Regions from separate parts of the Brevibacillus sp. FW301-21C12A genome, predicted to be linked through region 4. Evidence: riboswitches for the same ligand, from Rfam matches in the RefSeq annotation. Region 4 holds a riboswitch; each other region holds the start of a gene.
The links. A riboswitch is a leader RNA that binds a small molecule or an ion and turns the genes downstream of it on or off. The one in region 4 is predicted to bind cyclic di-GMP.
Positions count from the first base shown of each region.

Region 1: it holds a riboswitch for cyclic di-GMP, as region 4 does, so the genes downstream of both, AC3WQH_RS09500 (methyl-accepting chemotaxis protein) here and ggt (gamma-glutamyltransferase) in region 4, are expected to answer to the same signal.
Region 2: it holds a riboswitch for cyclic di-GMP, as region 4 does, so the genes downstream of both, AC3WQH_RS05820 (methyl-accepting chemotaxis protein) here and ggt (gamma-glutamyltransferase) in region 4, are expected to answer to the same signal.
Region 3: it holds a riboswitch for cyclic di-GMP, as region 4 does, so the genes downstream of both, AC3WQH_RS07190 (GNAT family N-acetyltransferase) here and ggt (gamma-glutamyltransferase) in region 4, are expected to answer to the same signal.

Region 1 is NZ_JBYTBG010000011.1:26,816-34,445, reverse strand. It holds gene AC3WQH_RS09505 (formate--tetrahydrofolate ligase) at 1-743, shown strand, start outside; cyclic di-GMP riboswitch class I at 958-1,057, shown strand; gene AC3WQH_RS09500 (methyl-accepting chemotaxis protein) at 1,131-3,104, shown strand; gene AC3WQH_RS09495 (transporter substrate-binding domain-containing protein) at 3,227-4,084, shown strand; gene cshA (degradosome RNA helicase CshA) at 4,394-5,905, shown strand; gene AC3WQH_RS09485 (PTS mannitol transporter subunit IIBC) at 6,846-7,630, shown strand, end outside.
Region 2 is NZ_JBYTBG010000006.1:13,644-21,273, reverse strand. It holds gene sat (sulfate adenylyltransferase) at 1-19, opposite strand, end outside; gene AC3WQH_RS05850 (phosphoadenylyl-sulfate reductase) at 43-744, opposite strand; gene AC3WQH_RS05845 (hypothetical protein) at 904-1,134, opposite strand; gene rplT (50S ribosomal protein L20) at 1,408-1,767, opposite strand; gene rpmI (50S ribosomal protein L35) at 1,859-2,056, opposite strand; gene infC (translation initiation factor IF-3) at 2,087-2,590, opposite strand; gene moaA (GTP 3',8-cyclase MoaA) at 2,853-3,866, opposite strand; cyclic di-GMP riboswitch class II at 4,164-4,247, shown strand; gene AC3WQH_RS05820 (methyl-accepting chemotaxis protein) at 4,384-6,114, shown strand; gene thrS (threonine--tRNA ligase) at 6,189-7,630, opposite strand, start outside.
Region 3 is NZ_JBYTBG010000007.1:105,575-113,204, forward strand. It holds gene AC3WQH_RS07160 (amino acid ABC transporter substrate-binding protein) at 1-476, opposite strand, end outside; gene AC3WQH_RS07165 (DNA alkylation repair protein) at 701-1,408, opposite strand; gene AC3WQH_RS07170 (AzlD domain-containing protein) at 1,465-1,797, opposite strand; gene AC3WQH_RS07175 (AzlC family ABC transporter permease) at 1,788-2,462, opposite strand; gene AC3WQH_RS07180 (TrmB family transcriptional regulator) at 2,588-3,397, opposite strand; gene AC3WQH_RS07185 (hypothetical protein) at 3,531-3,713, opposite strand; cyclic di-GMP riboswitch class I at 3,997-4,080, shown strand; gene AC3WQH_RS07190 (GNAT family N-acetyltransferase) at 4,242-4,790, shown strand; gene AC3WQH_RS07195 (methyl-accepting chemotaxis protein) at 4,792-6,255, shown strand; gene AC3WQH_RS07200 (sensor domain-containing diguanylate cyclase) at 6,475-7,630, shown strand, end outside.
Region 4 is NZ_JBYTBG010000005.1:32,618-40,247, reverse strand. It holds gene AC3WQH_RS05120 (hypothetical protein) at 1-190, shown strand, start outside; gene AC3WQH_RS05115 (alpha/beta fold hydrolase) at 296-589, opposite strand; gene AC3WQH_RS05110 (APC family permease) at 633-1,967, opposite strand; gene AC3WQH_RS05105 (glutamine--tRNA ligase/YqeY domain fusion protein) at 2,115-3,782, opposite strand; gene AC3WQH_RS05100 (SET domain-containing protein) at 3,867-4,484, opposite strand; cyclic di-GMP riboswitch class I at 4,707-4,795, shown strand; gene ggt (gamma-glutamyltransferase) at 4,981-6,699, shown strand; gene AC3WQH_RS05090 (methyl-accepting chemotaxis protein) at 6,819-7,630, shown strand, end outside.

The DNA.
Region 1 (7,630 bases), on a different contig from region 4:
AGTTTTTTGACATCAAGTGCAGAAAAGCCGGGCTGACGCCATCGGCAGCAGTCGTGGTCATTACCGTGAGTTCCTTGAAGTACAACGCCGGAATCAAAGTGCCGGATTTGGCCGAAGAAAACCTCGCCGCATTGGAAAAAGGCTTCGCCAACGTGCGTCGCCATCTGGAAAACTTGCAGAAGTTCGGCGTGCCGGCGGTTGTAGCGATCAACCATTTTGCCACTGATACACAAGCGGAGATCGACGCAGTCATGGCGCTGTGCCAGGAGGCAGGTGCCGAGGCGGCGCTGTCCAAGGCGTGGGCAGAAGGCGGAGAAGGCGCAATCGAACTGGCGGAAAAAGTGACGCGCGCGGCAGAGCGCCCTGGGCAATTCCGCTTTTTGTACGAAGAAGACCTCGGCGTGAAGGAAAAGATTGAGACGGTGGTCAAAGAAATTTACCGCGGCTCCGGGGTAGTCTTTTCGCCGCTGGCGACAAAAACGATCCAGAAGGTAGAGGAAATGGGGCTGTCCCATCTGCCTGTGTGCATGGCGAAGACGCCGTACTCCTTTACAGATCGGGCCGATCAGCTTGGCGCCCCTGTCGGTTTTACCATTCAGGTGAGCGAAGTGCGGATTTCGGCAGGAGCAGGCTTCATCGTCGCCTTGACCGGAAGCCTGGTGACGATGCCGGGACTCCCGAAGAAACCTGCGGCCGAATCGCTGTATGTGGATGAGCACGGCCACGTGGAAGGGCTGAGCTAAACGAAGAAGTCAAAAGTGGACGACAGGCTGACACCAACAACTAGGTGTCAGCCTTTTTGCGATTTTTTCGCAATTATTTCGTAGAAAGTAGTTTACTTGTCAAACAATTTGGGTAAAGATTTTGTGTGGAAAAAAATCCAATCCATTATTTTAAAGTTAACCCACATTTTTCCGATGTTGTGCTATAGTATTTTTATACAGATAAAACGACAAAAAATGACAAAGGCAAACCTGTTGAAAGGCAGGGACGCAAAGCCACGGGTCTAAGGCAAGCAGAGCGCATCTTCTGCTGCTACGATAGCCGGGTTGCCATGCCGTACACGTAAGAAGGCTGTCCGGGTGGCAGTCTTTTTTGTTGCCAAAAAAAGATAGGAGGTACAGCGTGAGATGGAATCCAGTTTGAAGAAAAAGCTAATCGTCGTCATGTGCCTGCTCTTGATTGTCAGCTTGGGTACGGTCTGCGGTGCCAGCTACTACAGCTCGTCGCAGTTGCTGTCGTCCAGCCTGGACAAAGAAGCGGAACTTACGGCCAGCAATCTTTCCATCAGAATCGACAGCTTTTTCCAAGAAAAAATCGGAATTGTTGAAACGATCGGAGAGATGATTTCCGCCGACAACAATTTCGACCATGACTTGAAGCTGATTCAGGAGGCGCAGAAGAAAAACCCCGAGTTTGAGACGTTTTTCTTTTCCTATGACCTGAGCGGCAAAAAAGTCATCAACTTCAAGGGCGAGGAGACGAACCCGTCTGATCGTCCGCATTTTCAGGAGGCAGGACGAGGCGAGGGGAAAATCATCGTTTCCGAGCCGGTCGTGTCGCAGCGGACAGGCAACTACATCGTGACGATCATCGTTCCGCTGATGAAGGACAATCGTCAATACGGCTATGTCGGTTCGACCATTCCGATCAACGAGATTCAGAAGACGGTTTCCGAGGAGAAGTTCGGACATAGTGGCTATGCCTTTTTGGTGAGCAAAAAAGGAACGTATATTTGGCATCCGAACAGCGAAGTCATTTTGAAGCAGTCGGTGCTCGACAGCAATATTCCTGAGTTGAAAACCGCCTTTGAAGCAACGGCACAAGGCGGTCGCGGAATCATTCAATACGAAGAGGGACAAGCGGCGCAATTCGCCTCCTACGCTTCGACCAGATTGAACTGGGGAGTGTTCATCACTGCTCCGGCCAAAGACCTGCACGCTCCGGTCAACGAACTGTCGATCAAGCTACTGGCTATTTCCTTGGTCGTTCTGGCGGTGGGCATCGTCTTCGTGTACTGGCTGTCGGTTCGTTTGGTTCGACCGATCCAGCGTCTGAACCAGGCCGTCAATGTCGTCGCCCAGGGCAATCTCACAGAGACGGTCACGGTGGCCGGAAAAGATGAGATCGCAGTGCTTTCCCGCGACTTCAACCAGACCGTCTCGCACTTGAAAGGCTTGATCGAAGGCGTGTCGCAATCGTCGGAGCAGGTGCTGCGCTTTACGCATGAAGTGTCGGCAGGAATTGAACACGCGACCGAAAACGTAAACCGGATCGGGACGTCAATCAACCAGATTGCCAGCGGGGCCGAGGCACAGGCTACCAGCTCCAAGGACGTCGCCTTGTCCATGAATGACATGGCGGCGGGGATTGTGAAAATTGCAGAGACATCCGCGCATGTGTCCGAAGCGGCGCGCGAGGCATCGGATCAGGCCGAGCAAGGCGCAGCAGTCGTCGAGCAGGCCGTCCGGCAAATGGGCAGCATCGGAGAGGGCACGACCAGAGCGGCTGAAGCCATTGAGCGCTTGAACAGCCGATCCAAGGAGATCGAAGGGATTCTCGATACGATCAGCCAGTTAACCTCGCAAATCAACCTGCTTGCGCTCAACGCGTCGATTGAGGCAGCGCGGGCTGGCGAGCACGGCCGCGGCTTTGCCGTCGTGGCGGGAGAAGTGAAAAATCTGGCGCATCAATCCGAGGAGTCGGCTGCGAAAATCGCGGCGCTGATCGGGGAAATCCAGCAGGATACCCGCCACGCGGTAGAAGTGATGAACACCGGCAATCGCGAGGCGCAGGAAGGCATTTCGATGATCGAAGAGGTGCGGGATATTTTCGCGCATATTTTGGAATCGTCGCGCAATGTTGCCGCCCATATTTTGGAGGTGTCGGCGGCATCGGAGGAAATGTCTGCAGGCTCTGAGCAGGTGAGCGCCTCGGTCGACGAAATGTACAACATTGCCAAGCTTGCCTCGGAAGACGCGCAGAAGGTCGTGGAGGCCACGGCCGAACAGTTGCAAGCCATTCAGGACATTGCCCGTTCGGTCGAGCAGTTGAACACGGTCACGGAGGAGTTGCAGCAGGGCGTAGGCAAGTTCACCTTGTAAGACCTTGTAAGGCTAAAGCCCGTCCCTGGTTAAAGGGGGGATGCCATGTAAGGGATGAGACAGCTCGAAACAGCAGATGGGCATGAGACAGACTGATCGACAATCGGGAGGAGAAGAAACTAATGAAAAAGTGGACAAAAAGAATGATGGCGAGCGCACTCGCTGCAACGATGCTGATGACTGGAACCGGAGCGTTTGCTGCTACTACAGGCGCGCAAACCGGGCAGACCGCAGCAGTGGAAGCGATCAAAAAACAGGAAAACAAACAGTTTGAGTCCCGCCTCGACGAGATTATCGCACGGGGATACATTCTCGTGGGCACACCGGGCGACTACAAGCCGTTCACATATTTGAACCCGAAAACGAACGAATTTGAAGGCTACGACATCGACGCGATGAAAGAGTTTGCGAAAAGCCTTGGAGTAGAAGCGCGCTTCGTGCAAACCTCCTGGCCGACGCTGATGGACGATCTGCTGGCGAACAAATTTGACATCGCGGTCGGCGGCGTGACCCGCAACACCGATCGCCAGAAAAAAGCGCACATGGGCGATCCGTACATCGAGTTCGGAAAAGCTCCGCTGATTCGCGTGCAGGACAAGGACAAGTACAAAAGCCTGGAAGACATCAATAAAAAAGAAGTGCGCATCGGCGTGAATCCGGGCGGTACCAACGAACAGTTCGTGCGCGACCATTTTAAAAACGCTACCGTTACTGTCGTGCAAAACAACCTGGACATCCCTGGCCTTGTCGCCAACGGCACATACGATGTGATGATTACCGACACGATCGAAGCCATGGTGTATTCCAAAGCCGATTCCCGCCTGTACGCGGCTCTGACGGACAAGCCGTTTACCCGCAGCGAAAAAGCGTACATGATTCCGCGCGGCGACTTTATTTTCGCCAGCTATCTCGATGTCTGGATGGACGAAATGAAGCTGCAAGGGAAATTCGACGAGCTGTTCCATAAATGGGTAAAATAATCGCGGTGCCGGGTATGAAAGCGCGATGACGGAAGAAAGCAGTCCTGTCTGGATGATCCGGGCAGGGCTGCTTTTGTTTTTGCAGTTAACGGAGGTATGTTTCTGCGCCAATCTGTTGAGACTAGAGGAAAATGGGCACAAATGCCGTTTGCAATTTTACAGGATGCATGGTACGATTACAGCTATGTTCTTTGTGGGGTGCTTATGTACAATCGGAGATAAAAGGGCATGTTCCGGCTGTAAGGAATAGTGCCCTTTTTTAGTGAGGATTTTATAGAAGAAGGTAAAGTAAAAGGAGACTGACGTTCATTGACTACATTTTATGATTTTGGTTTGCATCATTCTGTTGTAAGAGCGCTTGGCAATATGGGATTCGAAGAGGCGACTGCGATTCAGGAGCAAACCGTTCCTGTTGCTCTGCAAGGCCGGGACTTGATCGGACAGGCGCAAACAGGTACAGGGAAAACGGCTGCATTCGGGATTCCGCTGGTGGAACGCCTCGATGAAAACAACGGCAACATTCAAGGGGTTGTCCTGACGCCGACTCGCGAGCTGGCTGTGCAGGTAGCAGAAGAAATCAACAAGATCGCCCAGTTCAAAAACATTTCCGCGCTGCCGATCTACGGCGGTCAAGACATTACCCGCCAGATCAAGGCGCTGAAAAAGCGTCCGCAAATCATCGTGGCAACGCCGGGCCGTTTTATGGACCATATGCGCAGAAGAACCATCCGCCTCGACGCGATCGAGATCGTCGTCCTGGACGAAGCGGATGAAATGCTGAACATGGGCTTCATTGATGACATCAAGGAAATTTTGCAAGAAGTGCCTGACAACCGTCAAACGTTGCTGTTCTCTGCGACTATGCCGAGAGCGATTCAGGAAATCGCGCAGCAGTTCATGACAGAGCCGGCACTGATTTCCGTCAAGCCGAAGGAAGTCACCGTTCCAAACATCGAACAGCAATATATGGAAGTTGCCGAAAAGCAAAAATTCGACGTGCTCTGCCGCTTGCTCGATATTCACTCGCCTGAGCTGGCGATTATTTTCGGGCGCACCAAGCGTCGTGTAGATGAGCTGTCGGAAGCGCTGACCAAGCGCGGCTACGGCGCTGAAGGAATCCACGGCGATTTGAACCAGGCAAAACGCGACAGCGTGCTGCGCAAGTTCAAGGAAGGCACGATCGAGGTGCTGGTGGCGACAGACGTTGCTGCCCGCGGTCTGGATATCAGCGGCGTAACGCACGTATTCAACTTCGACATTCCGCAAGACTCCGAGAGCTACGTTCACCGCATCGGCCGTACGGGCCGTGCCGGGAAAACAGGTCTGGCGATCACGTTTGTCACTTCCCGCGAAATCGACCATCTGCGTCTGATCGAGCGCGCGACAAACCGCCGCATGGAGCGTCGTTCGGTGCCGACGATGGCAGAAGCGTTGGAAGGCCAGCAGCGTTTGACCGTGGAGAAAATTTTGGAGGCGTCCGGCCGCGAAGACTTGAGCGCCTACAAAACATTGGCGGAGCAATTGCTGGAGGATATTGATTCTGTGACGCTCGTGTCTGCTGCCCTCAAGCTGCTGACCAAAGAGCCGGATATGACTCCGGTTCGCCTGACCGAAGAAGCGCCTCTGCGCGTAGGCAAGAAAAAGACGTTCCCGAAAGGAAAAGGCGGATACGGCTCTGGCTCCGGCTTCGGCGGCAAACGCCCACCTCGCCCGCGCAGCGGCGAGTTCCGTCCTCGCAGTGGCGATTCCCGCCCGCGCGGCGGCGAGTCCCGCTCCCGCAGCGGCGAGTCCGCAGGAAGACCATATAACAAACAGCGCTAAGCGCTACCGATAAGGAAAAGCCGATGCAATGGTGATTGCGTCGGCTTTTTTTGCATGCAAGAAAGAAATAGAGAATGAGGGATATTTTGGTAAAAATTCCTCTTGAATTTAAAGCCAATCATTGTCAAAATGGATTCCAGTCAGAATGACTAATAATCGTATAAGGTGGCAGAATCTCCATGGAAAACAGGCATGTCATAGCGTAAATTCTGATACTGATACCTGCGGTAGTTTCCGTTTACTTTTGGTTTAATCCCAAGAGTTTAATACCCCCGGGATATCAATTGGCCGTTGATGGTTACGTCATTTCTAAGACATTAATGTCTATCTTCGCTATGTACACACTTTCAAAACTAGGATACTTCATTCTGAACAAAAAGGATTAGCTGGTTAGCCAATCCTTTTTGTTTGTTACTTGGGGATCACTTTGCGTCGATTAGTTTGTATTCACCGAATTTCGGATTTTTAACAACATAGGTGTTACTAGAGACGACTTTTCCAGTGACCAGGTCAATCATTTCCCTAGTCCCCTCTTCAACGCTATATTTCACTCTGTATCCCATATATACAGTTTTATTGGCAGGGACATTTAATGTGTAGCCAACAGTGCTACTAATGGAACCGCCTACGGTAACGGGTATTCCTTTGATATTACCCGACACACTGGGAGAGAATGTGACAGATTCTTGAGTCGAGGTCAATGCGGAAACGGGAAAAGTGATGAAGGTGGAAAGAGAAGATTTTTAAGGAAAAGAGACTTCGGCTCTGCGGAGCGGAAGTCTTTTTTTTAGCCGTTATTAAGTTTTGGCAACAATGAGAACGACAAATTCGCGCTTTGATTTTGTTGTGACGCGTATGTAAACGCTTTATATTTGAGGTGTGCACATTATCTGTTTAATCATGTCAACATTTTTATAGACAGGGTAAAGGAGGGTCCAGTATGGAGAACTTGGCGACAAAGAACCAATCTTCCGGCGGTGTGCGAGTCTCGGTACAAAAATTTGGGCGGTTTCTCAGTGCGATGGTGATGCCGAACATCGGCGCGTTTATCGCCTGGGGACTGATTACGGCGTTGTTTATCCCCACGGGGCGATGGCCTAATGAGGAACTGGCCAAGTTGGTTGTTCCAATGATTACGTATCTGCTACCGCTTTTGATCGGATACACGGGTGGGAAAATGATTCACGATGTACGTGGCGGTGTCATAGGGGCCGTTGCCACAATGGGGATTATAGTTGGATCAGACATCCCGATGTTTTTGGGAGCAATGATAATGGGACCTCTCGGTGGTTGGATCATGAAAAAAGTGGACCAACTACTTGAAGGCAGAATTCGTTCTGGTTTTGAAATGCTGATTAACAATTTTTCGGCGGGAATAATTGGGGGGGTGCTTGCGATAATAGCATTCCTAGCGATTGGTCCGGTCGTGACTGGTCTTAGCAAAGCACTCGCTTCCGGTGTTCAAGTGATTGTGGATGCAGGATTGCTGCCGCTCGCAAGCATTTTAGTCGAGCCGGCGAAGATGCTGTTTTTGAACAATGCAATTAACCACGGTATTTTTAGTCCGATTGGACTGGAAGAGTCAGTGAGAACAGGGAAATCAATTTTTTTCCTCATGGAGACAAATCCAGGGCCTGGCTTGGGAATCCTATTGGCATATTGGCTGGCAGGGCGCGGCAACGCCAAGCAGTCGGCGCCAGGTGCGGTTATCATTCACTTTTTCGG
Region 2 (7,630 bases), on a different contig from region 4:
GTGGCGAGATCGTATGCATAGCGTGTCCTCCCTTTTGTTCCCTTACTTGTGCAGGCCGCATTCGGTCTTGTCAAAGCCGGCCCAGCGGCCCGCGCGCGGGTCCTGCCCTGACTGGACAGGCCGGGTGCAAACACTGCAGCCAATACTTGGATAATTGCGGTCGTGCAAAGGGTTGTAGGGGACATCGTTCGCGTGTATATATGCCCACACCTGGTCCATCGTCCAGTCCGCGAGCGGGTTGAACTTCACCAGCTTGAATTTATCGTCCCATTCCACTTTTTTCGCATTGGCGCGGGTAGGCGCCTGATCGCGGCGAATGCCGGTAATCCAGGCGTCGTAGCCGGACAGCACCCGTGTCAAAGGCTCTACTTTGCGGATTTGGCAGCACAGATTCGGGTCTGTCTCCCACAATTTGTCTCCGTGGCTCTTCTCCTGCTCAGCCAGAGTCATCTGGGGCAGCACCTGGATAAATTTCGTCTGGTACCGCTCCTCCAGCTTGTCGCGCGTCTCGTACGTCTCGGGAAAATGTTTGTTCGTATCGAGATAAAAAACAGGTATCGTCGGGGCCAGTTTGTGCAGCATGTCGATCAGCACGACATCCTCGGCACCGAAGCTTGAGGCGAGGACGAGGTTGCCTGCGAAGTGTTCCACCGCCAGAACAAGCACATCCTGCGGGGATTTGGCTTCCATCCGGTACGCCCACACTTGCAGCTCTTCGTCCGCCATCCTCTGGCGATTGTTCATCAGCGAAACTCCTTTCCTGCTAGGATTCCCCCACCATCATATGTCGGGAGGCAGGAAGTGGCGATTCGTCCTGCTGACAAAACTGCCGCGACGGCACCGAAAGAATCGAAAAGAGCGACCAGACCTGTAGCCCGATCGCTCCTCGCGGATTGCTCCCTCTTATTTTTTGTCAGAGTCACTGTTTGCTGCCGGGAAAATAAACGAACTGCCTGTCGGAATCGTGTTGAGATTCGCCTGGTCTACATTTTGTGCCGCCGGTGCTCCTGTGATGAAGACGACGGGTGCTACGTAGGCATCATCCTTTTCTTTGGCGAACGCTCCCGGAACGAACAGCGCCGAACAGATCACCGCAGTTGCACCCATCATTACCATCCACTTTTGTTTTTTCATCTCTACTCTCTCCTATCCAATGTTTTCCTTTGACGCTTTTTATTGTACGGCAGGGAGCCATCCTCTCGACACGGACGGGAGATTGTTTTTTGCTCCAACCTGAGACGGAGCCGCCTCTACGCCCGTTGTCCATTTTCTTTAAAAAAACGATGGCGTTTCCTTGCTGCCCTTGCGCTTTTCGGATGTTCATTCATAGGGGAGAGCCTCTCCGACAAGCAAAAAAAGCCGACCTTCCCCACCAGGAAAGATCGGCTTTGCTTTTTGCGTATGTGCTTACGCGTTCAGTTTGCCTTTTGCAACTGCTGCCAGTTCGTTGAACGCAGCTTTGTCGTTCACAGCCAGGTCAGCCAGCATTTTGCGGTTCACTTCGATGCCAGCCACTTTCAGGCCGTGCATCAGACGGCTGTAGGACAGACCGTTCAGGCGAGCTTGCGCGTTGATACGGGTGATCCACAGTTTGCGGAAGTCGCGTTTCTTTTGACGACGGTCGCGGTATGCATAAAGCAGGGATTTCATTACTTGCGCATTAGCGGATTTAAACAGGCGATGTTTGGAACCGAAGTATCCTTTCGCCAGCTTCAGGATTTTCTTATGACGACGGCGTGTAACAATGCCACCTTTTACTCTTGGCATACTAAACTCCTCCTGGTCTTTCCAGCATGGCGGCCTACTGCTAGGCGCTTAGGGAGCTCATGCTGCGTAATGTGTGTAATGATGCGAAAACTTACAGGTAAGTGAGCATTTGCTCCATGCGTTTTTGATCGCCTTTGGAAACGAGTGCAGCTTTGCGCAGGTGGCGCTTTTGCTTAGTCGTTTTGTTGGCGAACATGTGGTTACCAAATGCGCGGTCGCGCTTCAATTGGCCGCTTCCAGTCTTTTTGAAACGTTTTGCAGCAGCCTTGTTGGTTTTCATTTTAGGCATCTGAAAAGTCCTCCTGTCTAAACTACTATCTTACTTTTCCGCTTTCGGAGCCAGAATCATAATCATGCTGCGGCCCTCGATCTTCGGTTTACGCTCAGGCGTAGCGAGATCTTCACACTGAGCAGCTACACGCTCCATAACGCCAAGCCCGATTTCGGAGTGGGTGATTTCACGTCCACGGAAACGGATCGTACACTTCACCTTGTGGTGATCCTCCAAGAACTTGCGGACGTTGCGAAGCTTGGTTTGAAAATCGTGTTCTTCGATGTTAGAAGAAAAACGCACTTCTTTCAGCTCGATGATCTTCTGGTTTTTCCGTGCTTCTTTCTCCTTTTTCGCCTGCTCGTACTTGAACTTTCCGTAGTCCATGATACGGCATACAGGCGGTTTGGCTGTCGGAGCAACGTTTACCAGATCCAGTTCGGCTTCCTGGGCAATGCGCAACGCTTCCCTGAAGGGTACGACTCCCAATTGGCTCCCGTCAGCGCCGATCAAACGGACTTCACGGGCACGGATCGCTTCGTTGATTAACATTTGATCCTTGCTAATACTTGCCACCTCCGTCAATTTCGAGAAGGAACAAAAATGTGCGAACGCATCTGCGCCCGCACATATCTCACCTAAGCAATTTCATCAGATCCAAGGATCTTTGCATAAGAGTTACCTGTCAACAGTCGTGTCGGACGTCGACCCAGGTGAGAAGCTGGGCGCCTCTGCTTGTTCTCGAAGTATGAAGTGTTTATACACGCAACTTATAATACAAGGTAGAGTTGTCTTTGTCAAGGCTTATCGCTTTTTATCCTCCGATGTGGGACATTTCCACCTTCGGACGCTTTTGCAGCCCCGGCGTTTCGTCCAGCCGTTCTTCCGAATAGCGCTCGTCGCGCTTTTCCCAGATCGCGCGAATCTGCTCCTGGATTTCTTCGTCGCTTCGCCCGCTGCGCAGCGGCTCGCGCAAGTCATAGCCGGCGGAGGCGAACAGGCAGTTGTACATTTTCCCCTCTGCCGACAGCCGCGCCCGCGTACAGGTAGAGCAAAAGGCTTGTGTCACCGACGAGATCAGCCCAATCTCCTGATCGCTCCCCTCGTAGCGGTAGCGCGAAGCGACCTCGCCGAAGTAGTTCGCCTCGACCGGGACGAGCGGCATTTCTGCGTCGATCATCCGGACGATTTCGCTGGAAGGCACGACCTGATCGAGCTTCCAGCCGTTGCTGTTGCCTACGTCCATGAACTCAATGAAGCGCAGCGTATGGCCTTGCTCGCGGAAATAACGGGCCATCGGCAAAATGTCCTGGTCGTTGACACCGCGCTGGACGACCATGTTGATTTTCACCCCGAGTCCCGCTTCCGCCGCCGCGCGAATCCCGTCGAGCACGGCATCCACCGGATAGCCTCTGCCGTTTAACATGCCAAACCGCTCGTTGTCCAGGCTGTCGAGGCTGACGGTGACGCGATCAAGCCCGGCTTCCTTCAAAGCCTGGGCATGGCGGGCGAGCAGCGAGCCATTGGTCGTCATGGCGATATCGTGAACGTCCTCTATTTTTCGAATCATTCGTATTAATTCAGGCAAATCCCTGCGCACGAGCGGTTCTCCGCCCGTAATCCGGATTTTCCGCACGCCGAGCGCTGTGAATATTTGGGTCAAGCGGGTAATTTCTTCAAATGACAGCAGTTTGTGCTGCGGCAAAAATTCAAACTCCGGCCCGAAAATTTCAGCCGGCATACAGTACCGGCAACGAAAATTGCATTTGTCTGTCACGGAAATGCGCAGATCACGGAGAGGACGCTTTCGTGTGTCACGTACTTGCATCTGCTCTAGCACTGGTGGTCACCCTCCTTTTCCTGGCTGAGCCTGGCATGCCACTCTATCTCCAGTTTGTCTCGTATTGATGTCCAACATGCGATTCCGGCTTTTTATTAGCGTACCATATTCCGCCTGCGAACGGCTCCTGTTCCTGCACTTTTCGCTGTTGCAAAAGCGGTCGCAAGCCGATGAAAATCGGAAAAATGACCCGGTGCACGCCAATGTGCAAACCGTTTTTTTGACTATTCCCTTTTGTATAAACATAGGATAATATGACTATATATTATGCTCTATATATTCCCCTTCAATAAGGAAAGCGAAGATCAGCCGTTTGTATGTGGGCACTTGAATGGCTGGGAGCGAGTAGTGCAACCGACCCTATTTTCGTTGTAGGGTCGGTTTATTTTATCCCAGAACAAAGGCCTTGTCCACTGCTCAGAAACGGCAAGCTGCAGCAATGGCAATCGCCCCCTCTTTCTCAATTTTTGAGTAAATCAATAAAATGTAAAATTCGGAGGTCTGCATGCAATTTTTTGCAAAGAAAGCAAAGCCATGGAATGAGTATGTGAAAGCTTCCCACGCAACTGACATTACCGAAGTGGGCGAACGCGTGAAAGAGCGCCTGTCTTTTTTGGGCGTGGATCAGGATACATTGGCGCACGTCAAAGAGGCTGCTACCACGCTTTACCCCTTTAAAGCAGAGATCGTATCCAAGTTTTACCAGTCGATCACTAACGTTCCCCACCTCCAGAAGATCATCCTCGACAACTCCAGCCTGGAGCGGTTGAAAAAAACTTTGGAGGTCCACCTGGAGCAGTTTCTCACAGCAGAAGTCAACCATGAGTACGTGAAAACGAGAATTGTCATCGGGCAAGTTCACAGCCGCATTCATCTGACAGCCGATCATTTTATTTCTGCACACCATCTGCTGATTCAGATCATGACCACGATTTTGATGGAAAAATGGAGCAATCAGCCGCATCAGATGATGAAAATGGTCACCGCTGTGCAAAAATTGGCAGCATTCGATCAGCAACTGATTGTGGAAGTGTATATGGAAGAGACGTTCAAATCGTTTTTGTTCGGCATCTCCGGCATGCTCAACCATATGACCCAGCTCGACACGACGAAGCAGCTTATCTCGGGAATGGACGAGCAGATCGAGGAAAGCCACAGCGTCACCGCCGCAACGGAAGAAATGAGCGCCTCGATTCAGGAAGTCGCCAACCACGCGGTCAAAGTCGCAGAAGGGACAGACGAAGCGGTGCAATCCGCTGAACAGAGCAAACAGATCATCAATGCCGCTCTCGGCGACATCCGCCAGGTGGGCCACGTCTTTGTCGAGGTCATGAGCAGGGTAAACCAGCTCAATCAGGAGATTCATCAGACACAGGACGTCATCCGCATCATTCGGGAAATCGCCGAGCAGACCAACCTGCTCGCGCTGAACGCCAGTATCGAGGCCGCCCGGGCCGGAGAGCAAGGGCGCGGCTTTGCGGTCGTAGCCACTGAGGTGCGCAAGCTGGCCGAGCATACAAAAGAACAGATCAACCGGATCACAGACAACATGGAGTCGCTGCAACAAGTTTCGAAGCGAGTGACGGAGCAGATGGACAGCACGAGCAAGCTGGTGGAGCGCAGCGTCGGGGAAGCCCAGTTCGCCGATGTCGCCCTGAACAAGATTGTGTCCACCATGCAGGAAATCAGCCAATCCACCTCGCAAATTGCCGCCATGACCGAGGAACAGGCTTCTTCTGTCACGGATATCGCCCACCGCAACTCCACGATTTTTGACCTGAGCACACATTCGCAGCAAATCGCCAAAGACACCGCGCAAATCATTCTCGAACTGAGCCGGAAAATGGATGAGTACCGCAAGACGTTCTTTACGATCAATGTCAAATTGAGCTACAAAGACATCGTGCGCGTGGCCAAAACGGATCATTTGCTGTGGAAATGGAAAATTTACAACATGTTCCTTGGTTTGGAAAACCTGGTCGCCGCAGAAATGGCCTCGCACCATCACTGCCGACTGGGGACGTGGTACTACAGCGACTTGCCGCCGCTTGTGCGCAACAACCCGACATTCAAAAAGCTGGAGGAGCCGCACAAATTAGTACATTTTTACGCCAAGCAGGCAGTGGAAAAATACCAGGCCGAGGATCTCGCCGGCGCCCAGGAAGCGTACGAGCAGCTTCAACGGGCGTCCCATGAAGTCGTAACACTGCTTGCCCGTCTGGAAAATGAGCTGTAGCAGTTGTCGCCACCGTTTTCGCCAAAAACAAAAGGGCCGTTCCCACCGTTCGGGTGAGAACTGCCCTTTTTGCTTTACTTCATTTCGTTGATTTCGGCGCGGATTTTTTCCACGAACTCATCAACGGTCATGGCGCCTTCATCGCCTACTCCGCGTCTGCGTACAGACAGAGTGCCGTCTGTCACTTCTTTTTCCCCGATAACCAGCATGTACGGGATTTTTTGCACTTGCGCTTCACGGATTTTGTAGCCGATTTTTTCGTTGCGCGCATCCAGCTCTACGCGGATGCCAGCTTGTTGCAGCTTTTCTTTGACTTGCTCGGCGTACGGAATGTGCACCTCGCTGATGTTCATCAAGCGCGCCTGGATTGGAGTCAACCAGACAGGGAATGCGCCTGCGTAGTGCTCGATCAGGATGCCGATGAAACGCTCCATGGAGCCGTACATCGCACGGTGCAAGACAACCGGACGATGCTTTTCGTTGTCTTGGCCCACGTAAGTCAGGTCGAACTTCTCCGGCATTTGGAAGTCGAGCTGGATGGTTCCACATTGGTGACGGCGTTTCAGCGCGTCGGTAATTTGGAAGTCGATCTTCGGTCCGTAGAACGCACCGTCGCCTTCCTTGATTTCATACGGCATTTCCAGTTGCTCCAGCACCTTTTTCAAGGAGCTTTCCGCTGTTTCCCACAGCTCGTCGGAGCCCATGGAATCTTCCGGGCGAGTCGAAAGTGCTACGCTGTATTCAAAGCCGAACACTTTGTAGATTTTGTCGATCAGCTTAATCATGTTTTTGATTTCGCTCTCGATCTGGTCAGGGCGGACGAATACGTGTGCGTCATCCTGGCAGAAGGTGCGAACCCGCAGCATGCCGTTCAGCGCGCCGGAATATTCGTGGCGGTGAACCTGGCCGAACTCGGCATAGCGAATCGGCAAGTCGCGGTAGGAATGCATTGCGTTTTTGTAAATGAGCATGTGTCCTGGGCAGTTCATCGGCTTCAAGGCGTAAGTCGCGTTGTCGACTTCAGAGAAGTACATGTTTTCCTTGTAGTGATCCCAGTGACCGGATTCTTTCCAGAGGCGCTCGTTCATGAGGAACGGCGAGCGCACCTCTGTGTATTGGGCAAGCTGTTGCAGGCGGCGGGAGAACTGCTCCAGCTCGTTGCGGACAGTGAAGCCGTTTGGCAGGTAGAACGGCATGCCAGGCGCTTCCTCGGAGAACATGAACAGCTCCAGCTCTTTGCCCAGTTTGCGGTGGTCGCGCTTTTTCGCCTCTTCGATGAAGTGCAGATATTCGTCCATATCCGCTTTTTTCGGCCAAGCGGTACCGTAGACGCGCTGCAGCACCTGGTTTTCCGCTTTTCCGCGCCAGTATGCACCTGCCACGCTCATCAGCTTGAACGCTTTGATGTAGCCAGTGGACGGCAAGTGCGGGCCGCGACAGAGGTCGAAAAATTCGCCCTGCTCGTACAGGGTGATCGTCGCATCCGCCGGCAAGTCGCGGATCAGTTCCAGCTTCA
Region 3 (7,630 bases), on a different contig from region 4:
TTTTTCAGCTCGCTTGCATTCAGAGCGTCAGCGGCAGAGGACAGCTTTTGCAGCCCGACAACTTTGCCAGACAAATCCGCGAGCTTCGTCATATCGGAATTGGCCAGCGTCACGACGACCTGCGCGTTTTTCAAGTACGGTTTCGTGAACAGCACTTTTTGTTTGCGCTCATCCGTAATCGTGTATCCGTTCCAGATCAGATCAATCCGGCCGCTGTTCAATTCAGATTCTTTGGAACCCCAGTCGATAGGCTGAAACTCGACCTGCTTGCCCATCTTTTCGCCAGCGGCGCGAGCGTAGTCGATATCGAAGCCGACCAGCTCGTTTTTCTCATCGCGGAAGCCCATTGGCGCAAATTTGTCGTCGATTCCGATAATCAGTTTATTGGCGTCAGCGCCTGTTTTCTCGCTGGAGCAGCCCACTACCAGTGAAAAGACAGCTCCGAAAAGCAGTGACAGCAAAGCAAATTTTTTCATCGTGATTCTCCCCCTAGTTCGGCTAGTCTCTATTTGTTTTTACTCTGATAAAGTGGTAATACGTTAACAAGGTATCATGATAGCACATCATCCAAAAAGAGTCGAGACTTTAGCAAAGAAAAGCGCACAGGAAAAGCATTCCTAAACAAAAAACGCCGGATTCCCCAGCGTTTTGCCTGTTCGCGCGCGAGACGGGCTTGCAGGCGCTTTCGTCCTGCAGCCGATCAGCAGATGCACGTCTTTCTTTTTTGGCCGATCTTGCCGCGCTCTTCGATTTTTTTGATAGACTCCGTCGCCAACGGGACCTTGCACGCCGTCTGGCCTACATCCACCTGGACTTTTCCGATCGCTTCCGCTGTCTGCACCGCTTCCGCATGCAGTTCCGTGACAGACGCGCCAACCGCGATGACAAACTGGTTCATGACATAGCGTACCCGGTTTCTTTCCTGATGGATCGTCTGCTTCACCCGCGCAAGCAAGGCGCTGATTTCCGCCAGGTCGAGCTGCTCGTCAGGCGTGATCGACAAGTAGTTGGCGTACGTGCTCCAGCCGCAAGCTGCAATCATCTCCTCCTCCGCTTCGATCCACTCCCGTGCCAGCTCCAGGGCGAACGAGCTTTCGGCGGCAACACCCGCAACCGTGTACTCGGCCAGCATGTACCAGTACGCCTGCCTGACCCAGCTTTGCAGTTGTTCCTTCGTCACCGTCTGCGGGTCGATCGCCAGGCCCGCCAAATACATCGCGTCGTGATTGCCCGTCTCGTACAACGCTTGCACCAGCTTTTGATCGCGCTTGACTGCCTTCACCAGCTTTTTCATGTCGCCGATTCGCACGCCAAAAAACGGCTCCCTGGCGCCATGGCGCATGAACGTCTTCTTCGTCTGCTCCGTGCCCAACGCTTCCAACTGTTGCATGACTTCTTCCACGGTCATTCGCGTCCGCCTCCCTTTTTTCCTAGTTTACCCATTTCCCGGCTGCTTTCTCCCTGCTACAAGAGCGGGAAAAGGTAGCGCAAGATCATGATCGAAACCATCCCGACGACAACCGTGCCCAGCAGGCTGCGGGTCACGATCGCAACCAGAAACGTCGGAATCGCCGCCAATAGTTCGACATTGGCTAGTAGCGACAACTTTCCCTCCTGCAAAAACAGCTCCTGCCCGACCAGTGCAGCCATGACCGCGATCGGCACGTAATGCAGCCAGCGGACGCCCCACGCGGGAAGCTCCATGCGCGACAGCACCATCAAGGGCAGCACCCGCGGCAAAAACGTGACCAGCGCACTGCCTACAATAATGAGGAAGATATCCCATCTCACTTCCATCTTTCGATCACCATCCCGATTGTCGATGCGCACAGCGTAGCTACGATGACGCCAAGGTTGCCCGGATACAAGACAGACACGCCTACAGCAATGACGACTGCGCTGATGGCGACGACGATATCGAGCCGGATTTGCTTGCGGCTCATCATCGCCAGCACCAGCAAGCCGATAAACATCGCCGGCAGAGCGAAATCAAGGCCCAACTGCTCGGGATTGGCGATCCACTGTCCGAAATAGGCTCCCGCCAAATTGGCCGCAATCCAGTTCAGGTAAGCCGTCACATTCAAACCGTGCATCCATTTTTCGTCGATCTGCTTGCGCTTCGCCGCCTCGTTGATCGCAACCCCGAACGTCTCGTCTGTCAGAAGCGAACCGACGAGCATGTTCCGAAACGCCGTCAGATGGCGGAAGTAGGGCGACAGAGCCGCGCTTAGCAAAATATGCCGCAAATTCACAAACAAAATCGTAATGATAATTCCCATCGCCGAGCTTCCTGCGGCAATCATGCCCGCAGCAATAAACTGCGCCGAGCCTGCGTACAGCAAAATGCTCATCAAGGCAATTTCCATGATGCTCAGCCCAGCGGTCTTTTCCAGCACACCTGCCGCAAACCCGATGCTCAAATACCCGAGCAAGGTTGGAATGCAATCCTTGACCCCCTGCATGAAGCTTCCCTGCTCACCCGCGTTCGACAATGCTTCTACTTGCAGTTGTTCTCGCCCCACTGCTTCTCCCTCACTCTCTCTTTATTTCACTCCGGCTTGCGCGCTTGCCTCCTGCTTCGCTCCGCTTACTTGAATCTCTTCCCGGTGACCACCTGGTACAAGTCCGGCTTGCTGCGCCAGAGCGCTTCGACCTTATCCGGGCCGAGCACCTTTGTCACTTCCGCAAACATAATATCGTGGCGAATGTACTCGACAGCGACCAGAACGAGCGCCGGATCCTTCGTCTTGACCGCCCAGGCAGCCGTATTTGGCGTGAAGTTGGCGATCAGCACTTCCTCCAGATCACGCGCGACGATTGTAAGATGCCCGCCCATCCGTTCCTCGGCCACATCAGGCGCCATATAGTCATGGTGATACGTCGTCCCTACGCGCGTCTCTTGCTGTCCAAACAAAACGGTAAAGACGGAAATCCCTTCTTCGGTTCGTCTGTCCACCGCCTCCTGGATAAAAGGCACCTGAGGCTCCCAGATCGACAGCCACACTTCCTCGCCAGCCTGCTCGATCATTTGCCTCATTTCCATGAGCACCAGCTCGTCACCGCTAATTCGCCGAATGACGTCGATCTCTTGCTCGGACTCTAAGGCCGACAAGTTTTTTTCCAAATAGTCGAAGGACGCTTCGAACTGCCCGCGCAGCCTGCGGACCAGCTCTCTTGCTGGCAGCGGCGCATACGTGACAGGCTCGGAAGGCACGGTGTAAACAGCCCCTTTGTCAACGAGCTTGCCCACGACTTCGTAAATCATGGAGCGCGGCACGCCAGAGCGTTTGCTGATTTCGTATCCGGTGATCGGAGAGTGCTTGAGCAGACTGATGTAAGCCTTGCACTCGTACTGGGAAAATCCGAGCTTTTGCAATTCCTTGTATATGTCTTCCATCCCGACCTCTTAGTAGTTAGTTTTATACTCACTATAGGTTCAGGTTCGTTCCTTTGTCAATGTGCTTTTCCCGGCACAAGCGAAAATAAAAAAAACCCTCCGTGAACGAGGGCCTTTTTGGCAAGCAAGCAGCCTAAGCGAGATCGCGCACTTTAATGTAAGAAACGTTTCTTACATTAATCACGATGTCATCGTATTGCAGCCACCCATCCTTTTGGTTGGCGACCATTTGGATGATTTCTTCCGGCTCGGTTGTCTCGATCTTAACCAGCTCGCCACCGGAAAAGTGAAACTCAATCGTTTTGGCCTGACTCATTTTCGCATCCCTCCTGTTCTTTCTAGTTATCGGACGGATGGTAAATTTTTGTTACGCATCAGGCGCGAGTAGCTGAGTCGGCCATTGGCAAAAGTCCCGGCACAACCTGACTATGTTCCTATCTTTTCTCTGTTTTTCCTCGCATCTTTCTCTGTCCAAACTACCAATTTGGAGCCGACTATTTATGAACAATCGGTTACTTTACCCTACCAAAACTTGACAAGTTTGTTTCTCTTGGATTATATTTTGCATAATTCGACACTTCTATACATTTTTCGCAAATGAATGACAAAGGCAAAGTCATCGAAAGGTGGCGACGCAAAACCACGGGTCTAAAGTCTTTGACCATGACAGCCGGGTTGCCATACATCATGAGCATAGCAGGAAGATGATGGTGACTTTGGGCTGTTTCCGCATGGGGAATGGCCTTTTTTATGCTCACATGGAAGAAAGGAGGCGCCATTTTATCGATCAACACTAGACTTGTACATGAAAAAACAAAGAGAGAGAAAAATGGAGTGGAGTATTATGTACAAACTGGTTGATTCAGCACAATCTTTGGCACTTTTCCATCAAATCAAGGAAAGTGTCTGGACCTCAATGGGCTTCGAGATGGAATACGCCAAAGATGGTTCCGACGTCTATCTTTTGTTGTCGGATGAGGACGAACCAGGCGGGACTTTTGAATTTACACCACATGAAAAATCTTCTGCTTATCTGCAAAATTTGTTTCAGGATGTTTTGACGAGCGATATGAAAGTTGTCGAAGTGGACAGTTTCGCTGTCTTGCCCAAGTTCCGCGGAAAGCTGGGACGATGGGGAGTTGCCCTCATGATCGATTATGCAGAAAAACACGGATATACGCATGCAGTCGGTTTGGCAGATCCGGCTTTTTTTCAGTTGATTAACCGTAAATACAACGTCAGAGCGACGCAAGTGAAAGAGATGGTCTTCTACAAAGGGGCGAATGCCATTCCGACCGTCTTCCACCTGCAAGAAGCCTATTTGAACAAGGACAAGCCCGAATTTGCCTGGTATCAAGAGCTTTGCAAACAAATAAAAGTTGAGGTTAGCTGACATGGAACTCTTACAAAGAAGAAATAACTGGGTGGTCATTGTTTTTGCGAGCATCATTACCATCGTCCAGATCGTGAACCTCATCATGGGGGTTCCGTTCTCCTTCGTTTTAACCGTGCTGGGGATTTTGTACGGGGTGCTCGCACCTTTTGCCTACCTTTCCAACCGGCCAGCCTGGCGGGACAAGATGGCTCCCTTCATGAAGTTTTTCAACTTCGCTGTCATCGGCATTTTCATGTTCGTCATCGTGGGACTCGATCCTTGGCTGGTCAACATCATGACGATCATGTTCTTCGTCGCGGTCATGGGCATTTATCAGGACAAACTGATTAACATCTTGACCATCATCGCAGCCATGGGGATCGTCACCTACTATTTCCTGACGAACGGCGAAGCGATTTTCTACACGTCCGATCCTGTTCATTTGATGTACTACTTGCTGGCCTTCTGCTTCGTATCGGCGACAAGCATGATGCACGCAGTTTTCAACAACAAGCTGCAGCGGGAAAGCGAGGAGCAAAAGCAGCAAGCGATCGCCTCCAAAGAGTCGCTGCAGCGCATTTTGGACCAGATCAACGAATCGCTCAACTCCGTCCAGGAATATCAGGAGAATTTGAACAAGGTTACAGATGGCGTCAACGTCCGCGCGGTGGAGACAGTGGCTGCCCTTCAGGAGATCATGCGCTCCTTCTCGATCCAGACCGACAACACCAACGAGTTGCGCCGCGAGATGGGCACGACCAACCTCCAGGTAGAGGACATGACCCGCTCCGTGACCGAAATGCACGAATACGTAGAATCGACCAAAGAAGCGACCAATGAAAGCGGCAAGCGCATCAGCAACATCGGCAACGACTTCGAGCGCTTTATCAAGGACATTCAAGGCACGAACAAGCTGATCCAAGAGCTGAACAAAGAAACGGAATCCATTGAAAAAATCATCCAAACGATTTCGGAAATTTCGGCACAGACCAACCTGCTGGCGCTCAATGCGACCATCGAGGCTTCCCGTGCAGGCGAGCATGGTCGCGGCTTTGCCGTCGTAGCGGACGAGGTGCGCAAGCTGGCCGAATCTTCCAAGCTGTCCTCCGAATCAATCTCTACCTTGTTGATGACGATTCGCGAAAAAATGAAGCTCGTCTCCGACATGATCTCCGAGTCCCAACTGTCGTTTGAGAAAAACAGCGAAGGGATCATGGAGGTTCAGGAAATGTTTACGAACGTGGACAACTACATGCACAACTTCGCCGAGAAAACGAAAAATCTGCAAGAGTTCATCGTCCACGTCCACAGCATGATTCAGGAAGTCAACGCCAAAGTCGAGGTCAACGCAGACATCACCGACAAAAACAAGGAAAGCCTCGAAGAAGTCCTCGTGCTCGTCTCCGAGCAAAAAGAGGAAATCGTCAAAGTATCCGGTGGCTTCGAAAAGATCGAGCAACAAATTCGCGGTTTGAATACGTAAGCAGCAAAGCTGGCTGGATTTTTATGCAACTGCCCTCTCTTTTGTAGAGGGCGGTTTTTTTGCGTGCATGTCTGGATAATTGTGGAATCGGCGAGATTTTTTTATAAAATTCATTTTTCTACATAGCATGTCCCGCCTGTATCGCTTATAATACACATGGAATTTTTACAGTTCTCTTCCATCGTGAATCGATCCAACGCAAAGAGAGGCCTAAGCCATATGCCTGTTTTTCATCGTTTTCCAACGAGCCAGGGGAAAAAGATTGGTTTGACTACCCTTTTGACGGGTCTTGTTTCCTTGTCCATTCTGTTGACGCTGACGATTCTTCTCGTAGCCTCGTATCAATCGAAAAAGAAGTCGCTGATTGATACGACTCTCACTCTTAACTATTCGAGCGCAAGCAAAATGAGCCAAATGATCGACTCCCTGTTCCTATCCATGCGCAGCAGCCTGCGCTATTCCGCCACCGTTTTAATCGACCATCCCTCACGGACGCAACAAGAAGCCATCGAACATCTGGAGATTCTTCGCAAAAGCGGCAACTACTTCAACTCGCTTACTGTCGTAGATGAAACCGGAACGGTTCGCAGTGTGTCCCCGCCATCGCTCGGCACTGTCGGACAGAAGCTTACGACCAGGGAAGCGCAATACGCACTGGCATTGAAAAAGCCTTACATCTCATCGCCCTACATTTCCAAAAAGTACAAGCGCCTCCTGCTGTTTATGAGCGAACCGATCTTTGACAAGGACGGACAGTATCGCGGATTCGTCGGGGGAACGATCTATTTGCAGGATCACAACATTTTGAACATGATTATCGGCAACCCGGAGATAGATACGAGCGGCTCGTCTTATTCGATTGTCGGCTCGAATGGACAGTTGCTGTTCCATCCGGACAAACAGCAGATCGGCCAGAACATCCAGTCCAATCCCGTCGTACGAAAGCTGCTCGCGGGCAACAACGGCTACGACCAGATGTTGAGCATCAACGGCGATCACCTGCTGGCCGGGTATGCGCAAGTTCCGGCAAACGGCTGGGGAGTCATCGTCACTTCGCCGATGGAACTCGTTTACAACGAGCTGCACAGCCAGGTGCGAATGATGCTGCTCTACTTGCTGCCTCCGTCTCTGTTCCTGCTTCTGATTGTGATTCAGCTCGCCCACAAGCTGGCCAGACCTTTTGTCCACCTAGCCGATCTGATGAGCAAAATGGGCTCGGAAAGAGTCGAGCTGCCCCCGGACAAGCACCATTGGAACCGGGAGGCCGATTTATTGACCAAAGCATTCCGGACAGCGGCCAAAAAAATCAAAGAAAAGACCGACCGCTTGACCCACGAAGCAACCACCGACGTGCTCACAGGGCTTGCGAACCGCC
Region 4 (7,630 bases):
GAACGCTTTGTTTACGCAAGCGCGCACCGTCGTAGAGCGCCTGTACGGCACCGATGCGAAAGTCTGGACGGTCAACTCGAAAAAAGGGATCGACTCGCTGGAAAAAGTGAAAAAACATTTGCGAGACAACAACCGGGACAAAAAAATGGCGGACGAGCTGGACAGGCTCTTCCGCGAGGCGAAGCGATAGACAGACCGGCAAGCGCTGACCGGCCAGTTCATGAGAAAACATGGCTGCGTCAAGCCATTGGTCAAGACAAAAAGGGACAAGCAGCGCGCGCTTGTCCCTTTCCCTTTAGCTATGCAAAAATTCATCGATGGCCTTCACCGTCTCCTGTGGATGAGTCACCATCAGCAAATGAAGCGAATCCGGTATCGTCCTCACTTTTGCCTGCGGTACGGCATGCTGATAACGGACAGCGGCTTCCCGGCAAAAGGTCCGCTGCGCTTCATCAGGCAGCTTCGTTTCATCGGCGAGCAGCAACAGCACAGGGGCATCCGCTCTGCCTGTTACGCTGTATTCCAGCTCCCCTCCCGCGATCGGGATGCGGCTTGTCCGCACTACACTCGCTCCGGTTCCCCTCTTCATTTTGCCCGCGCTCCTTTCATCCCCGCTTTCGTCTGTGAAGCTGCTACTCATCGAATTTCACCAGCTCCAGCCTGGCTCCCTTGATTTTGACCAAATAAAACAAATAAACAAGGCCGACAAACGTCCACAACAGTCCGAGCATCATCGACTTGATATCAAGACTGATCCATAAAAACGCGATAAAAGCGGTCCCGATCAGCGGCGCCAGCAGATAGCCCCACCAATCGGCCATGCGCCTTTCCTGCTTGAGCCTGAGATAGTAGGCGATGACACTCAGGTTGACAAAGCTGAAGGCGATCAGCGCCCCGAAGTTGATGAACGACGTCGCGGTCAACAGGTCCAGGTAGAGCGCGGACAGCATCAGCGTCCCGACCAAAAGGACGTTGAGCAAAGGCGTTTTCAGCTTCGGATGCACATAGCCAAACCATTTTCGCGGCAAATAGCCGTCCCGCCCCATCGCGTACAAAAGCCGCGTGACGCTGGTCACCGACACAAGCCCGGAGGCGAGCGTAGAAGACAGCGCTGCCGCCAAAAACAGTAGCTGAAACACGGAGCCGCCGATAAACAGCGCGATTTCCGCGGAGGCCGCTTCGGGGTCAGACAATACAGAAACATCAGGAAACAACGATTGCATAAAGTACGAAGCGGTAATGAACAGCGCTCCCCCTGCCAGCGCGACCAGCAAAATCCCCCGGGGAATCGTCTTTTTGGCCTCGACCGTTTCCTCGGTCAGCGTGGTCACGGCATCGAAGCCCAAAAAGGAAAAGCAAAGAATCGAGGCGCCCGACAGTAACGCGACTACGGACAGATCGGGCGAGAAGAACGGCTGGATGTTGAATACGTGCCCAAGCCCCTCTCCCTGAACCAGACTGCGAATGGACAACCCCGCGAACAAAATGACAAAGGCGATTTGAAACAGCACGAGAAACGAGTTGACAGAAGCCGTCACGGTGACCCGGAACACATTCAATAATGTAATCAGTGCGATAAATCCGATAATCCACCACCTGGTCGGCACCTCGGGGAAGACGGACGATAAATACACCCCTGTCAGCAGGGCGTTAATCATGGGCAAAAACAAATAATCGAGCAGCGACGCCCATCCGACCAAAAATCCCGCATACGGATGGATCGTTTGCTGCGTGTACGTGTACGCGGTCCCTGCCGACGGGAACGCGCGGACCATTTTCCCGTAGCTCGCGGCGGTAAACAGGATGGCGAGCAGCGTCACTGCGTAGGCAGCAGGAACGTGTCCACCGGTTTCCTCGGCTACAATGCCAAAAGTGTCAAAGACGGCCATCGGAGCCATGTACCCCAGGCCAATTACGACGATATGCCACAGCTTCAAGCTGCGTGTAAGCTCTGCTCCCCCATTCACTGCCTGTCCTCCTTCTCTGGTGCAACACGAATAATTATACACGCGAATGAGAAAAGTTCCACGCCTTGCCTGATGAAAAAACGCTGTTGCACACGGTTTTCCCATGCCGCAACAGCGTTTTTGTGTTTGTCACAGCCTGCGCCTGTACTACGCTTTTGGCAGTTCGAACGAGCTTTTCAGCGAAACGATCCGGTTAAAGACCAGCTTGTCCGGCGTCGTATGCTTCGGATCGACGTTGAAGTATCCGTGGCGGAAAAACTGGTATTTGTCCTGCGCCTTCGTGTCTTTCATGTTCGGCTCGACGAATCCGTTCAACACTTCCAGCGAGTTCGGGTTGATGTTGTCCAGGAAGCTTCCTTCCGTGTCCTCATCGTCGAGAATCAGCGGCTCGTACAAACGGAACTCGGCAGGTACTGCCTGGCTCGCATCTACCCAGTGGATGGTCCCTTTTACCTTGCGTCCTGTAAACCCGCTTCCGCTCTTCGTCTCCGGGTCGTAGGTGCAGTGCAGCTCGATGACATTGCCATCCGCGTCCTTCACCACGTCGTTGCATTTGATGAAGTAGGCGTGCTTGAGACGGACTTCATTTCCCGGGAACAGGCGGAAATACTTGCTTGGCGGGTTTTCCATGAAGTCGTCCTGCTCGATGTAGATTTCGCGGGAGAACGGAATTTGACGATTGCCCATCTCCGGATTTTCCGGGTTGATTTCCGCTTCGAGCATCTCGACCTGGCCTTCCGGATAGTTCGTGATGACGACTTTCAGCGGATTCAAAACAGCCATCGTGCGCGGTGCTTTCAGCTTCAAGTCCTCGCGGATGAAATGCTCCAGCATTTTCGCGTCGACTGTACTATTGCTGCGCGCTACCCCGACTTCACGGGCAAACGTGCGAATCGCTTCCGGCGTAAAGCCGCGACGGCGGAAGCCTGCAATGGTCGGCATGCGCGGATCGTCCCAGCCATCGACGACGTTTTCGTCTACGAGCTGTTTCAGCTTGCGCTTGCTCATGACCGTGTTGGTCAGGTTCAGGCGGGCAAACTCGTACTGGCGCGGAACGTGCTCCATCTCGCACTCGCTGATGACCCAGTCGTACAGCGGACGATGGTCTTCAAATTCGAGCGAGCAGAGCGAGTGGGTCACGCCTTCAATCGCATCCTCCAGCGGGTGCGCGTAGTCGTACATCGGGTAAATGCACCATTTGTCTCCCGTGTTGTGGTGGGTCGTATGGGAAATGCGGTACAAAACCGGATCGCGCATGTTGATGTTCGGGGAGGACATGTCGATTTTGGCACGCAGCACTTTTTCCCCGTCCTTGAACTCTCCGTTGCGCATGCGCTCGAACAGGTCGAGGTTTTCCTCCACAGAACGGTTGCGGTACGGACTGTCTACGCCCGGCTCCGTCAACGTTCCGCGCAGCTTGCGCATCTCTTCGGCAGACAGATCGTCCACGTAGGCTTTGCCTTTTTGAATCAACAGCACCGCACGCTTGTACATCTCTTCAAAGTAATCCGATGCAAAAAACAGCCCGTCCCATTCAAAGCCAAGCCATTTGACGTCTGTTTTGATCGCTTCCACGTACTCAGTGTCTTCTTTCACCGGATTGGTATCGTCAAAACGGAGGTGAGCCTTGCCATTAAATTCGCTTGCCAGTTCAAAATTCAGGCAGATGGCTTTTGCATGTCCAATATGAAGATACCCGTTCGGCTCCGGCGGAAAGCGGGTAATGACTTCCTTGACCTTGCCTGCTTGCAGGTCGTCAATCACGATATTGCGGATAAAATTGGATGACGCTACCTTGTTTTCCAATGAAATCAACCTTTCACTTCACCTTTACATTCCATAATACTGATTCTCTTCCCAGAGTTCAACAAAATCGGGCCGTTGTCCGGCCCGCTGCGTCTACCACTCCTGCTCTTTTGGCCATCGCGATTGCGGCTGGCAGTACAGCGAAATGATCGAGTCGAGCGACCGCTGCTGTTCGGTAATGCCGCGAATGGTTTGCAAATGCTTAGGTCTTACGAGGTGGAGCAGCGGCTGTTCAACCTGATTGAACCGCTCGAAGGCGGCGGCTGCGATCTCATCCCATTGGCGATAGTAGCGCAGCAAGTCGTCAGGCATCACCCTTGAACGGCTCGTGCCCGGCTCCGGCAAACAGTCAAACGGTTCATCCAGGTTCAGCGTTCCGTAATCATCGGTCAGTTCCTCGCCCGGCAAAATGTCCCGCGCCGCCAGTTCCAGATCGTACATCGTCGCCACACAGGTCGCATGGAAGCTGTGGTTGACAAACCGGGCCTTATCCCAGCACAAGATGTATTTGCCGAACTGATTTTTGAACGAATATTTTTGCACGTCCTGTTTTCTTAATGGATCCAGTTTTTCCACAAATGCCGGGTCTAATACCTGATCGAGATCATCCTGGACCCAGACAATCGTGCCTTTGGGAATGAGCTTTGTCGCAAACACACCGTACCCGATCTCGTCGTTGATATAGCGAAGCTCTGTATCGGGATGCATCATGGTCGTTGTTTCACTCCTTGGCAAATGTGCCTTTTTATCATCATAAGCAGTTCGGCCAACAGAGGTGTGTGAATGTCGGTGAAAAACGCGTATTTCCCTGATGCTTCCTTTTTTCTAGATAAAAAGAAATTTCCTTATTTACCCCAATCGACAAATCGTCTATATTATTGACAAACAGGTTTAGGAAATTTTACCTGCAACATTTGCATTAATTTTTCATTGATATCGAAACGGCAAACCCGGGGAAATCCGGCGACGCAAAGCTAGAGGGGCTACCTCCGCACGAGCGGGCATGCCAGCCAGCTACCGAAATATTGATGTAGGACAAGACCAATGATCCTATATCATTGGTCTTTTTTTGCGCACTCATTGTCTGTTTTTGTCCATTTTTGTAGGTATGAGGAATTTTCTGTCTGTCCCGGTCAAGGAGGTGAGGCTGCGAAAAGCTGTCGGATTGTTGGAACCTTTTCACCAAAATACAAGGAGGCTTCATGAGATGTCACTTTGGAAAAAACTTTCTGCCGTCGCATTGACCGCCGCTATCGGCCTGACAACATTCGCTCCGGTCCAAGCTGCCAATCGTCCAACATCAATGTCGCCAAATGCCATGGTCACAACACCTCACTATCTGGCTACAGCCGCAGCCCTGAAAACGTTGGAAGACGGCGGAAACGCAGTAGACGCCGCGATTACCGCCGCCTCTACCCTCGCCGTCGTCTATCCGCACTACACGACCATTGGCGGGGATAACTTCTGGCTCATTTACAACGCCAAAACAAAAGAGCTGAAAGCATTGAACGGCAGCGGACGAGCTGGCGAAAAGGCAACCATCGAATACTACAAAAGCAAAGGCTACGACAAAATTCCTTCCCGCGGCTATGAGTCTGCCAACACGGTTCCCGGCGTTGTTTCCGGCTGGTGGGAAGCCTACAACTACGCGCACAAAAGCATGGGCAACAGCAAGCTGCCTTGGCACAAGCTGCTGGAGCCTGCGATCGGGTACGCCGAAAACGGCTATCCCGTCTCGCCCAACCAGGTTTACTGGACCAAGTACGCAACAGACCCGACTGACAACGAGCTGAAAAATCTCCAGCGCTTCGAGGGCTTCCGCAAAACGTTCCTGAAGCCGAACGGAGAGCCGTATGCCGCAGGCGAAATTCTCAAGCAAAAGGACCTTGCCAAAACGTTGCGAATCATTGCCCAAAAAGGCGCCGACGGATTTTACAAAGGCGAAGTCGCGCAAAAAATCGTCGCCGACCTGCAAAAAAACGGCGGGCTGCTCACGCTGAAAGACTTCGAGAAGCATACCTCCACCTGGGCGGAGCCGATTACGGTAGACTATCGCGGCTACAAGGCGTACAACGTGCCGCCCAACTCCCAGGGCATGGCCTCGCTCTCGATTTTGAACGTGCTGAACAACTTTGACCTCAAGAGCATGGGCGAAGGTACGCCGGATTACTACCACACGATCGTCGAAGCGACCAAACAAGCTTTTGCCGACCGTGACAAATGGCTGACTGACCCGGCATTCGTGGATATTCCTGTGGACGAGCTGTTGTCCAAGCAGCACGGAAAAGAACTGGCAGCGCGCATTGACATGAAGCAAGCGGCAAAAGCGGTCGAGCCGCTCGATCCAAAAGGCGATACTACGTGGTTTGGCGTCGTGGACAAGGACGGCAATGCCGTGTCGATCATCCAGAGCCACTACTTTGACTGGGGCTCCGGCATCGTCGCGAAAGACACGGGCGTCCTGTTGCAAAACCGCGGCAGCTACTTCTCTCTGGACCCGAAACACATCAATCACCTGGAACCGGGCAAACGCACCTTCCACACGATCAACCCGGCGATGCTCTTTAAAGGAGACAAGCCTTACCTGCTCTACGGAACACAAGGCGGCGAAGGCCAGCCGCAAACGCAGGCGGCGCTCGTCACGCGCATCGTCGACTTCGGCTTCAGCGTGCAGGACGCGATTGAAGCGCCAAGATGGCTGCACGGCCGCAACTGGGGCTCTGCCTCCAACAACCTGAAAGTCGAAAGCCGGATTCCGCAGGACGTTCTGGACGAGCTGGTGAAGCGCGGCCATCCGGTCGAAAAGCTGGAAGCAGCCTACACCGATGCGATGGGCCAGTCCGGCGCGATCTTGATTGATCCGCAAACGAATGTGAAGTTTGGCGGCGCTGACCCTCGCGGGGAAGGCGCGGCAATGGGATATTAATCGCTCGTCAGGCTGCTGAGTCTTCTCGGCAGTCTGACTGTGCATTTCTTTCGGGCAGGCAGCGTTCTACGCAAGACAGAAAGAAATTGCCAAGCACGAATTTAGGAGTGGAAAAGCCTATGTTTTTGTTCAAAAAGCTGAGGAACAAAATGATTCTCTGGTTTCTCACCGTTGCAGTCATTCCTCTGGCCGTCGTTTCGCTGTTTATTACGAACAGCTTTTCATCCATCCTGATCGACAAGCAAAAAGCGTCGTATGTCGACCTGACCTCCAGTACCGCGATGGCGATGGATCAATATTTGGACCGGCGCATGACCGAAATTCAGGTGTTGGCCCGCACCTCTGATATTCAATCGGCTGACGCGGCGGCGAAAAACGAGTTCATCCGCAAGTTTACCGAAGAAATGAAGCTGTACGACGGCAATACGTTTATCGGCAGCGACGGAAAAGTATCCGCCGATACGTTCCCGAAAAGCGTCGGGATCGACCTTGGCGAGCGGCAATTTTTCAAGGACGGCATGCAGGGCAAACCGAGCTACTCCGATGTCCTGGTCGCCAAAACAACGGGCAACCGTTCGATCATCGTCGCTGCTCCCGTCACCGGCAAAAACAAGGAGGCGCTCGGCGTCCTGACCGGGCTTGTCAACGTGGACGAGTTCGCCGCGACGTTTCTGGCCAATCTGAACGTCGGCAGCGACGGTTACCCGATTCTGGTGGACAACAAGCACCAGATTCAATACCACCCCAACCAGGAGCTGATCGGAAAGCCGCTTGCGGAATCGGCTCTGCCCCAGCCTTTGGTCGACATTTTGCAAGCGGACAAAGCCGAGAAAGGCTCCTACAGCTACTCCGACCAAGGCAAGGAATACGTCGTCACATACTCGCCGATTTCGAAAACGAACTTTGGCCTGTACTTGCACATTCCGGTCGA